Oharaeibacter diazotrophicus: one gene and its partner. The protein of the gene in region 2 interacts with the protein of the main gene of each other region in a pairwise test. Links are inferred from orthologs where the notes say so. Each region holds a gene or a part of one and is shown on either strand. Other genes may lie near its edges.

What was found. The genes of interacting proteins can lie anywhere in the genome.
Region 1: the proteins of EDD54_RS18470 (region 2) and nuoG interact in binary tests that used the Escherichia coli proteins (3 or more experiments, as listed by UniProt). The link is inferred for Oharaeibacter diazotrophicus from one-to-one orthologs.

Annotation. Positions count from the first base shown.
Region 1 is NZ_SNXY01000006.1:1,266,360-1,270,655, forward strand. Bases 1,320-4,296 are described here. They hold nuoG (NADH-quinone oxidoreductase subunit NuoG), read right to left. Parts: upstream 3,858-4,296; coding sequence 1,782-3,857; downstream 1,320-1,781. Other genes in these bases: nuoH (NADH-quinone oxidoreductase subunit NuoH), read right to left, coding at 1,320-1,773; EDD54_RS05995 (hypothetical protein), read right to left, coding at 3,905-4,165; nuoF (NADH-quinone oxidoreductase subunit NuoF), read right to left, coding at 4,176-4,296. In the rest of the region: NADH-quinone oxidoreductase subunit NuoI, read right to left, coding at 1-396; EDD54_RS05980 (hypothetical protein), read right to left, coding at 474-722; more of nuoH, read right to left, coding at 727-1,319. UniProt on the Escherichia coli protein: NDH-1 shuttles electrons from NADH, via FMN and iron-sulfur (Fe-S) centers, to quinones in the respiratory chain. The immediate electron acceptor for the enzyme in this species is believed to be ubiquinone.
Region 2 is NZ_SNXY01000010.1:173,689-179,177, reverse strand. What follows is about bases 1,375-4,224. They hold EDD54_RS18470 (formate dehydrogenase subunit gamma), read right to left. Parts: upstream 3,112-4,224; coding sequence 2,638-3,111; downstream 1,375-2,637. Other genes in these bases: EDD54_RS18465 (LysR family transcriptional regulator), read right to left, coding at 3,262-4,185; EDD54_RS18475 (NADH-ubiquinone oxidoreductase-F iron-sulfur binding region domain-containing protein), read right to left, coding at 1,375-2,641. Also shown: fdhF (formate dehydrogenase subunit alpha), read right to left, coding at 1-1,065; more of EDD54_RS18475, read right to left, coding at 1,076-1,374; EDD54_RS18460 (branched-chain amino acid ABC transporter substrate-binding protein), read left to right, coding at 4,371-5,489. UniProt on the Escherichia coli protein: NDH-1 shuttles electrons from NADH, via FMN and iron-sulfur (Fe-S) centers, to quinones in the respiratory chain. The immediate electron acceptor for the enzyme in this species is believed to be ubiquinone.

The DNA.
Region 1 (4,296 bases), on a different replicon or contig from region 2:
CTCTTCGCGCGTCTCGGTCGCGAACTCGAAGTTCGGGCCCTCGACGATGGCATCCACCGGGCAGGCTTCCTGGCAGAAGCCGCAGTAGATGCACTTGACCATGTCGATGTCGTATCGGGTCGTGCGCCGCGTGCCGTCGTTGCGGCGCGGGCCGGCCTCGATCGTGATCGCCTGGGCCGGGCAGATCGCCTCGCAGAGCTTGCAGGCGATGCAGCGCTCCTCGCCGTTCGGATAGCGGCGCAGCGCGTGCTCGCCGCGGAAGCGCGGCGACACCGGCCCCTTCTCGAAGGGATAGTTGATGGTCGGCTTCGGCTTGAAGAAGTAGCGCATGGCCAGGAAGAACCCGGACACGAACTCCTTCAACAGCAGCGACTTGGCGACGGCGTCGAGTCTCATCGACCGATCCCTCTTCCTCTGTTCCTCGTCGAGGGCGGTCGCCTTGCAAGGCGCCCTGCCCCACCCCAGATCACGTGTCAGGCCGGCGTGACGCCGATCCCGATCACCGAAACCCCGACCCACCAGCCGAGCGCGGCGAACACCAGGGCGTTCACCACGAAGACGACCTTCATGACGAGGTCGGCCCGCTTCGGGTCCGGCGCCCCGCCGAGCCGGGCGAGCGCCCGGCGGACCAGCGAGGCCACCACCGCGTAGTCGATCAACCCGACCAGCACGCCCAGCGCGGCCCCGAGGACGCCGGCGAGGGGAAGGTCGGGCCAGCCCATGGCCTCAGCCCGCCCAGCCGGTGACCTGCAGGACACCGGCGACGATCAGGACCATCGCCAGCGACAGCGGCAGGAACACCTTCCAGCCGAGGCGCATCAGCTGGTCGTAGCGGTAGCGGGGCACCATCGCCTTCGCCATCGCGATGAAGAAGAAGACGAAGCAGGTCTTGGCGGTGAACCAGATCACGCCCGGGATCCAGTTGAACGGCGGCAGGTCGACGATCGGCAGCCAGCCGCCCATGAACAGGATCGTGGTCAGCGCGCACATGGTGACGATCGCCACGTACTCGCCGAGCATGAACATCATGTACGGCGTCGAGCCGTATTCGACCATGAAGCCCGCGACCAGCTCCGACTCGGCCTCGACGAGGTCGAACGGCGGGCGGTTCGTCTCGGCGAGCGCCGAGATGAAGAAGATCACGAACATCGGGAAGAGCGGCAGCCAGTACCAGTTCAGGAACGACAGCCACGGCAGCCCGATCATGGTGGCGAGGCCGGTCTCCTGGCTCTTGACGATGTCCGTCAGGTTCAGCGAGCCGGCGCACAGCAGCACCGTGATGATCACGAAGCCGATCGACACCTCGTAGGACACCATCTGCGCCGCCGAGCGCAGCGCCGACAGGAAGGGATACTTCGAGTTGGACGCCCAGCCGCCGATGATGATGCCGTAGACCGACAGCGACGAGATCGCGAAGATGAACAGGATGCCGACGTTGATGTCGGCGACCACCCAGCCGTCCGCGACCGGCACCACCGCCCAGGCGAGCAGCGCCAGCGTCGTCGTCACCAAGGGCGCCAGCAGGAACAGGCCCTTGGACGCGCCGGACGGGATCACGGGTTCCTTCAGCACGAACTTCAGGAGGTCGGCGAAGGACTGGAACAGGCCGAACGGCCCGACCACGTTGGGCCCGCGGCGGATCTGCACGGCCGCCCAGATCTTGCGGTCGGCGTAGAGCAGGTAGGCGACCAGCACCAGGAGCACCACCAGGAGCAGGACGCTCTGCGCGGCGATCACGATGACGGGCCAGAGGATGTCGGACCAGAAGTTCATGTCGCCCCTCACTCGGCCGCGGCCTTGACGGCGCCGGCGGCGAGCGCGGAGCACTCGGCCATCACGGCGGACGCCCGCGCGATCGGATTGGTCAGGTAGAAGTCCGTGATGGTGCTCGCGAACGGCGCGGTGCCGACCGTGCCGCCGATGGCGGCGAGACCGACCACGGAGGCCGTGTCGGACGGCGGCAGCACGTCGACCGCCGCGAAATGCGGATGGTCGGCGTAGAGCCGGGCGCGCAGCTGCGCCAGACTGTCGAACGGCAGGCGTTTGCCGAGCACGTCGGACAGCGCACGCAGCACCGCCCAGTCCTCGCGGGCCTCGCCCGGCGGGAAGGTGGCGCGGGCGCCGACCTGCACGCGACCCTCGGTGTTGACGTAGGTGCCGGACTTCTCGGTGTAGGCCGCCCCCGGCAGGATCACGTCGGCGCGGTGAGCGCCGCTGTCGCCGTGGGTGCCGACGTAGACGACGAAGCTGCCGACGTAGTTGCCCATGGCGATCTCGTCGGCGCCGAGCAGGAACAGCACGTCGACCGCCCCGCCCTGCATGCCGCGGACGTCGAGCCCGCCGGCACCCGGCGTGAAGCCGAGGTCGAGCGCGCCGACCCGCGAGGCCGCGGTGTGCAGCACGGCGAAACCGTTCCACTCGTCCGAGACGGCGCCGACGTCGACCGCCAGCTTGGCCGCGGCCGACAGCACGGCGAGACCGTCCGGCCGCGCGATCGCACCCTGGCCGACCACGATCAGCGGACGCTTGGCGGCGGCGAGCACGTCGCGCACCGCGCCGTCGAGGCCGGTCAGGGCCTCCGGGCCGGTGCCGATCCAGGTGACGGGATAGGTCAGGTCGCGCTTGCCGCCGATCGCGTAGACCGGGCAGCCGCCGGCGCGCCAGCGCTTGCGGATGCGGGCGTTGAGCACCGGCGCCTCGTGGCGCGGGTCGGTGCCGACCAAGAGGATGGCGTCGGCCGCCTCGATGCCGGCGACGCCGGGGTTGAACAGGTAGGCGCCGCGGCCGAGCGAGCCGTCGAGCACCGTGCCGTCCTGGCGACCGTCGACGTTCGGAGAGCCGAGCGCGGCCATCAGGCCCTTCAGCGCGTAGATCTCCTCGACCGAGGCGAGGTCGCCGGCGATGGCGCCGATCCGGTTCGGCGCGGTCGCCGCCACCTTGGCCTTGATCGCGGCGAAGGCCTCGGTCCAGGACGCCGGGCGCAGGCGGCCGTTCTCACGGACGTAGGGGCGGTCGAGCCGCTGGGTCTTGAGGCCGTCCCAGACGAAGCGCGTCTTGTCCGAGATCCACTCCTCGTTCACCTCCTCGTTGAGGCGGGGGAGGATGCGCATGACCTCGCGGCCGCGGCTGTCGACGCGGATCGCCGAGCCGAGGGCGTCCATCACGTCGACCGACTCGGTCTTGGCGAGTTCCCAGGGGCGGGCCTGATAGGCGTAGGGCTTGGAGGTCAGCGCGCCGACCGGGCAGAGGTCGATGACATTGCCCTGCAGCTCGGACGACATCGCCCGCTCGAGATAGGTGGTGATCTCGGCGTCCTCGCCGCGGCCGATCAGGCCGAGCTCGGTGATCCCCGCCACCTCGGTGGTGAAGCGCACGCAGCGGGTGCAGTGGATGCACCGCGTCATGATCGTCTTGACCAACGGCCCGATGTACTTGTCCTCGACGGCGCGCTTGTTCTCGACGTAGCGCGAACTGTCGACGCCGTAGGCCATCGCCTGGTCCTGCAGGTCGCACTCGCCGCCCTGGTCGCAGATCGGGCAGTCGAGCGGATGGTTGATCAGCAGGAACTCCATCACGCCCTCGCGGGCCTTCTTGACCATCGGCGACTTGGTCAGCACGACGGGCGGCTCGCCGTTCGGGCCGGGCCGGAGGTCCTTGACCTGCATGGCGCAGGACGCCGTCGGCTTGGGCGGGCCGCCCTTCACCTCGACGAGGCACATGCGGCAGTTGCCGGCGATCGACAGCCGTTCGTGGAAGCAGAAGCGCGGAACCTCCGCGCCGGCCTGCTCGCAGGCCTGCAGCAGCGTCGCATCCGGCGCGACTTCGATCTCGGTTCCGTCGACGATGAGCTTTGCCATCACTTCGCCTCTTGGGCCGCCGGAGCGGCTCGATCACCCTTGAACCGTCACGCCTTGGTGAGCAGCTCTTCGATCTTGTTCAATCGGGCCTCGATCTCGTCGACCTTGGCCTCCTGCTCGTCGGCCCGCAGGCCGGCGCTCGTTCCGAGCCCCAAGGCATAGAGGACGGAGTGCCTCAACTCGTCGAACCGCTTGTCCATGCGGTCGAAGCGGTTCTCGAGTCGGTCGATCTTCCTACCCTGCTCGATCTGCTCCGCGCGCATTTCCCGGAGCAGCTTCAAGACGATGTTGTCCGGCTCCTCGCCCATCGCCCCCTCCTCATTCCGCCGCCACGGCGTGCGCCTTGGCGTAGGCGTCGATGCGGGCTTCCATCACCGGGCGGAAGTTCTTGATCAGGCCCTGGATCGGCCACGCCGCGGCGTCGCCGAGGGCGCAGATC
Region 2 (5,489 bases):
GCAGCGCGACGAGGTGATGCCGCCGACCGAGCGGCGGCCGTAGGTCGACTGGATCCGCGCGAACTCGGAGGCGACGCGGCCGAGCGCCTCCTCCCAGGTGGTCTCGCGCCAGGGATCGGAGATCTTGTCGCGCACCATCGGCTTCAGGATGCGGTCGCGGTGGGAGGCGTAGCCCCAGGCGAAACGGCCCTTGACGCAGGAATGGCCGTGGTTGGCCTTGCCGTCCTTCCACGGCACCATGCGCACCAGTTCCTCGCCGCGCATCTCGGCCTTGAAGGTGCAGCCGACGCCGCAATAGGCGCAGGTGGTGATCTCCGAGTGCTCGGGCTGGCCGATCTCGATCACCTTCTTCTCGGTGAGGGTCGCGGTCGGGCAGGCCTGGACGCAGGCGCCGCAGCTGACGCACTCGGACTCGAGGAAGGCCTCGCTCATGCCCGGCGAGACGCGGCTGTCGAAGCCGCGGCCGGCGATCGTCAGCGCGAAGGTGCCCTGGACCTCCTCGCAGGCGCGGACGCAGCGGTTGCAGACGATGCACTTCGAGGGGTCGTAGGTGAAGTACGGATTGGACTCGTCCTTCGGCATCCACTCGAAGTTGGCGGCGCCGTCGGCGGTGCGCGCCTTGACGTGGTTGGCGCCGTCGTAGCCGTAGCGGACCTCGCGCAGGCCGACCGCGCCGGCCATGTCCTGCAGCTCGCAGTCGCCGTTGGCGGCGCAGGTCAGGCAGTCGAGCGGGTGGTCGGAGATGTAGAGCTCCATCACGCCCTTGCGGATCGTCTTCAGGCGATCCGTCTGGGTGTGCACGACCATGCCCGGCGCGACCGGCGTGGTGCAGGAGGCCGGCGTGCCGGCGCGGCCCTCGATCTCGACGAGGCAGAGCCGGCAGGAGCCGAAGGCGTCGAGCGTGTCGGTGGCGCAGAGCTTGGGGATCTGCGTCCCCATCTCCATGGCGGCGCGCATCACCGAGGTGCCCTCGGGCACCGTCACGGAGACGCCGTCGATCACCAGGGTCACGGTCTTCTCGGCCTTGGAGGCCGGGGTGCCGAAGTCGATTTCCTTGATCAGCATCGGTGCCTCCTCACTCGGCCGCGACGAGGCGCGGGGAGCGGTGGAAGTCCTCGGGGAAGTGGTTCAGCGCGCTCGTCACCGGATATGGGGTGAACCCGCCGAGCGCACAGAGCGAACCGAGCTTCATGGTGTTGGAGAGGTCGCGCACGATCGCGAGGTTCTTCTCGACCTCGATGCCGGCGATGACCTTGTCGATCGTCTCCTTGCCGCGGGTCGAGCCGATGCGGCAGGGCGTGCACTTGCCGCAGCTCTCGATCGCGCAGAACTCGAAGGCGAAGCGGGCCTGGCGGGCCATGTCGGCGGTGTCGTCGAAGACGACGATGCCGCCGTGGCCGATCAGGCCGTCGCGGGCGGCGAAGGCCTCGTAGTCGAACGGGGTGTCGAACAGGGCGCGCGGGAAATAGGCGCCGAGCGGGCCGCCGACCTGCACCGCCTTGACCGGACGGCCGGAGAAGGTGCCGCCGCCGATGTCGTCGACGAGCACGCCGAGCGAGACGCCGAAGGCGGTCTCGAACAGGCCGCCGTGCCTGACGTTGCCGGCGAGCTGGATCGGCATGGTGCCGCGCGAGCGGCCCATGCCGTAGTCGGCGTAGGCCTTGGCGCCCTCGGCGAGCACGAAGGGCACGGTGGCGAGCGACAGCACGTTGTTGATGACGGTCGGCTTGCCGAACAGACCCTTGTGCGCCGGCAGCGGCGGCTTGGCGCGGACGAGGCCGCGCTTGCCTTCCAGGCTCTCGAGCAGCGAGGTCTCCTCGCCGCAGACGTAGGCGCCGGCGCCGGAGCGGACGAAGAGATCGAAGGCGCGGCCCGAGCCGGCGACGTCGGTGCCGAGCAGGCCGGCGCGGCGGGCGACCGCGATCGCCTCGTTCATCGCCGCGATGGCGAGCGGATATTCCGAGCGGCAATAGACGTAGCCGCGGGTCGCCCCGACGGCGAGGCCGGCGATCGTCATGCCTTCGACGAGCACGAAGGGATCGCCCTCCATGATCATGCGGTCGGCGAAGGTGCCGCTGTCGCCCTCGTCGGCGTTGCAGACGATGTACTTCTGCGCCCCGGCGGCGTCGTGGACGGTCTTCCACTTGATGCCGGTCGGAAAGCCGGCGCCGCCGCGGCCGCGCAGACCGGAGGCGGTGACCTCGGCGACGATGTCGAGCGGGGCCATGCCGATGGCGCGCTCGAGACCCTTGTAGCCGCCGTGGGCGCGGTAGTCGTCGAGCGAGACCGGGTCGGTAACGCCGCAGCGGGCGAAGGTGAGCCGGGTCTGGCGGCGCAGCCAGTCGAGGCTCGACGTCGGGCCGAGGGCGAGCGGATGATGGGCGCCGGTCACGGCGGTCAGGAGGCCGGCGTCGATCAGCGACGGCACGTCGGCCGGGCCGACCGGGCCGTAGGCGTGACGGACGCCGTGGAAGGCGACCTCGACCATCGGCTCCAGCCAGAGCATGCCGTGCGAGCCGTTGCGGACGATCGCGACGTCGATGCCGCGGGCCTCGGCGGCGGCACGGATCGCGGCCGCGACCGCGTCGGCGCCGCAGGCGACGGCGGCGCTGTCGCGGGGAACGTAGACGGTGACGGTCATCGCTCGACCTCCGTGGCGATGGCGTCGATCGCGGCGGCGTCGAGCCGGCCGACGAGGCGGCCGTCGACCATCGCGGACGGCGCGGTGGCGCACAGGCCGAGGCAGTAGATCGGCTCGAGGGTGACGGCGCCGTCGGCCGAGGTCTCGCCCATGGCGACGCCGAGGCGGCGCTCGGCGTGGGCGATCAGATCGTCGCAGCCCATCGACTGGCAGGCCTCGGCCCGGCACAGCTTGACCACGTGGCGGCCGGCCGGGGCGTGGCGGAAGTCGTGGTAGAAGGTCACGACGCCGTGGACCTCGGCGCGCGTGAGGTTGAGCTCCTGGGCGATCACGGGGACGGCGGCCTCGGGCACGAAGCCGAAGGCCTCCTGGAGGGCGTGCAGGATCGGCAGCAGCGGCCCCTCCAGGCCGGCGAAATCGGAGACGAGTTCACGCGTCCGCTCGACGCTGAACGATTCATGGCGCGACAATCTGGTCCTCCCGGATCCTCGGACGGCCGAAGATGCGCCCCCGCGGGGGCGGGATCAATAAAGCGGATTCGTCCGTCGATAGGGTTTCTCTATCGATCCGGCGGAATTGGTGCTCGAAATTTAACTGTCGAGGCGAAATGTCGCTTTCGTTCAAGCCGCGCCCGGACGCGCCGCGGCGGCCGGATCGGGCGCCGGATCGGCGTGCCGACGCGCCTCGGCGATCAGCGCGGCGACCAGCGGCGCCTGCGGCTCGCGGCGGGTGGTGACGAGGCCGATGGCGTGCGAGACGGTCGGCTCGGTGATCGGGATCGCCTGCATCAGGCCGGAGCGGTCCATGCTCTCGGCGAAGCGGGCCGGCATGATCGAGGCGAACCGGCCGGTGCGCACGTGGGTGTGCAGCACGATCATCGAGTTGCTCTCGATCCGCGGCGCCACCGCGGCGCCGGCCTGACCGAGGTGGCGCTCGACGAGGCGGCGGTGCTGCATGTCGGGCGTCAGCAGGCAGAGCGGCATCGCCCCGGCCTCGGCCCACGACACGCTGGCGCGGTCGGCGAGCGGGCCGCCGGGTGCGACCAGCAGCGAATAGCGCTCCTCGTAGAGCGGCACCGCGGCGAAGCGGGCGGCGACGCCGGCGTCGAGGTAGGTGATGCCGGCCTCGACCTCGAAATCCTCGATGCTCTTCAGGATCTGGTCGGACGTCATCGACAGCACGGTGAACCCGACCCGCTCGTGGCGGCCGCAGATCGGGCCGGTGATCTCGGCGACGAAGGGCAGCGCGGTCGGGATCACGGCGAGGCGCAGCGTGCCGGTCAGGCCCTGGCGCAGCGCCGCGACCTCCTGGCGCATCGTGCGCGCGTCGGTGACGAGGCGGCGCGACCACTCGAGGATGCGCTCGCCCTCGGGCGTGAAGCCCTGGAAGCGGCTGCCGCGCACCACGATCATCACGCCGAACTGCTCCTCGAGGCTCTTCACCGCCGAGGACAGCGTCGGCTGGGTGACGCCGGCCGCCTCGGCGGCGCGGCCGAAGTGACGCTCGCGCGCGAGGTTGAGCAGGAGTTCGAGCTTGTCGAGCATGGACCGGACCTTACGGCGCCGCGGGCCGGCCGGTCAAACCGCGGGCGGCCACGGATGGCGACGGACGCCACCGACGGATCCGGCACCGACGCGGCTTGCCGGGCCGGCGCGGGCGCGTATAGCGTTCGGCCGGGGCGCGCGAGATGCCGGCGAACGGCACGGTCGACGGACCGGGAGGACTGGAGATGACGATGAAGAAGACGGTGTGGGCGCTCGCGGTCGGCAGCGCCCTTTCGGCGTTGCCGGCGTGGGCCGGGGAAATCCAAGTGGCGGTGGTCGGCCCGATGACCGGCCAGCTCGCGGCGATCGGCGACCAGTTCCGCAACGGCGCCCAGGCCGCCGTCGACGCCATCAACGCCGCCGGCGGCGTCAATGGCGACACGCTGAAGCTCCTGGTCGAGGACGACCAGTGCGATCCCAAGCAGGCGGTGTCGGTGGCGAACCGCCTCGTCGGCGAGGGCGTGCTGTTCGTCGACGGCCACGCCTGCTCGGGCGCCTCGATCCCGGCCTCGGCGGTCTACGCGGAGAACGGCGTGGTGATGATGTCGCCGGCCTCCTCCAACCCGGCGCTCACCGACGAGGCGGCGGCCAAGGGCTGGACCACGATCATGCGGCTCTACACCCGCGACGACGCCCAGGGCGAGTTCCTCGGGCCGTGGCTGGCCGAGCGCTACAAGGACAAGAAGATCTTCGTCCTGCACGACAAGTCGCCCTACGGCCAAGGCCTCGCCACGGCGGTCAAGGACAGCTTCGAGAAGGCCGGCGGCAAGACCATCGGCTTCGAGGGCATCAACCCCGGCGAGAAGGACTACAACGCCCTCGTCATCAAGCTGAAGGACCTCGCCCCCGACCTCGTCTACTTCGGCGGCTACCATCCGGAGGCCGGCCTGATCCTGCGCCAGGCCGCCGACCAGGGCTTCAAGCTGAACCTGATGATGGGCGATTCGATCGCCAGCCCCGAGTTCTGGGCGGTCGCCGGTCCCGCCGGCGAGGGCACCATGTTCACCTTCCCGGCCGATCCGCAGCAGCGCCCCGAGGCGGCCGCGGCCGTCGAGGCGATCAAGGCCAAGGGCTTCCAGCCCGAGGGCTTCACCCTGTTCGCCTACGCCACCATCCAGGCCTTCGCGGCCGGCATCGAGCGCGCCGGCACCGCCGCCGACGGCACCGCGGTCGCCGCGGCGCTGAAGGACGGCAAGCCGGTCGACACCATCATCGGGCCGGTCACCTTCGACCAGAAGGGCGACATCGTCGGCGCCAAGTACGACATCAACGTCTGGCACGACGGCAAGTACGCCAAGATGAAC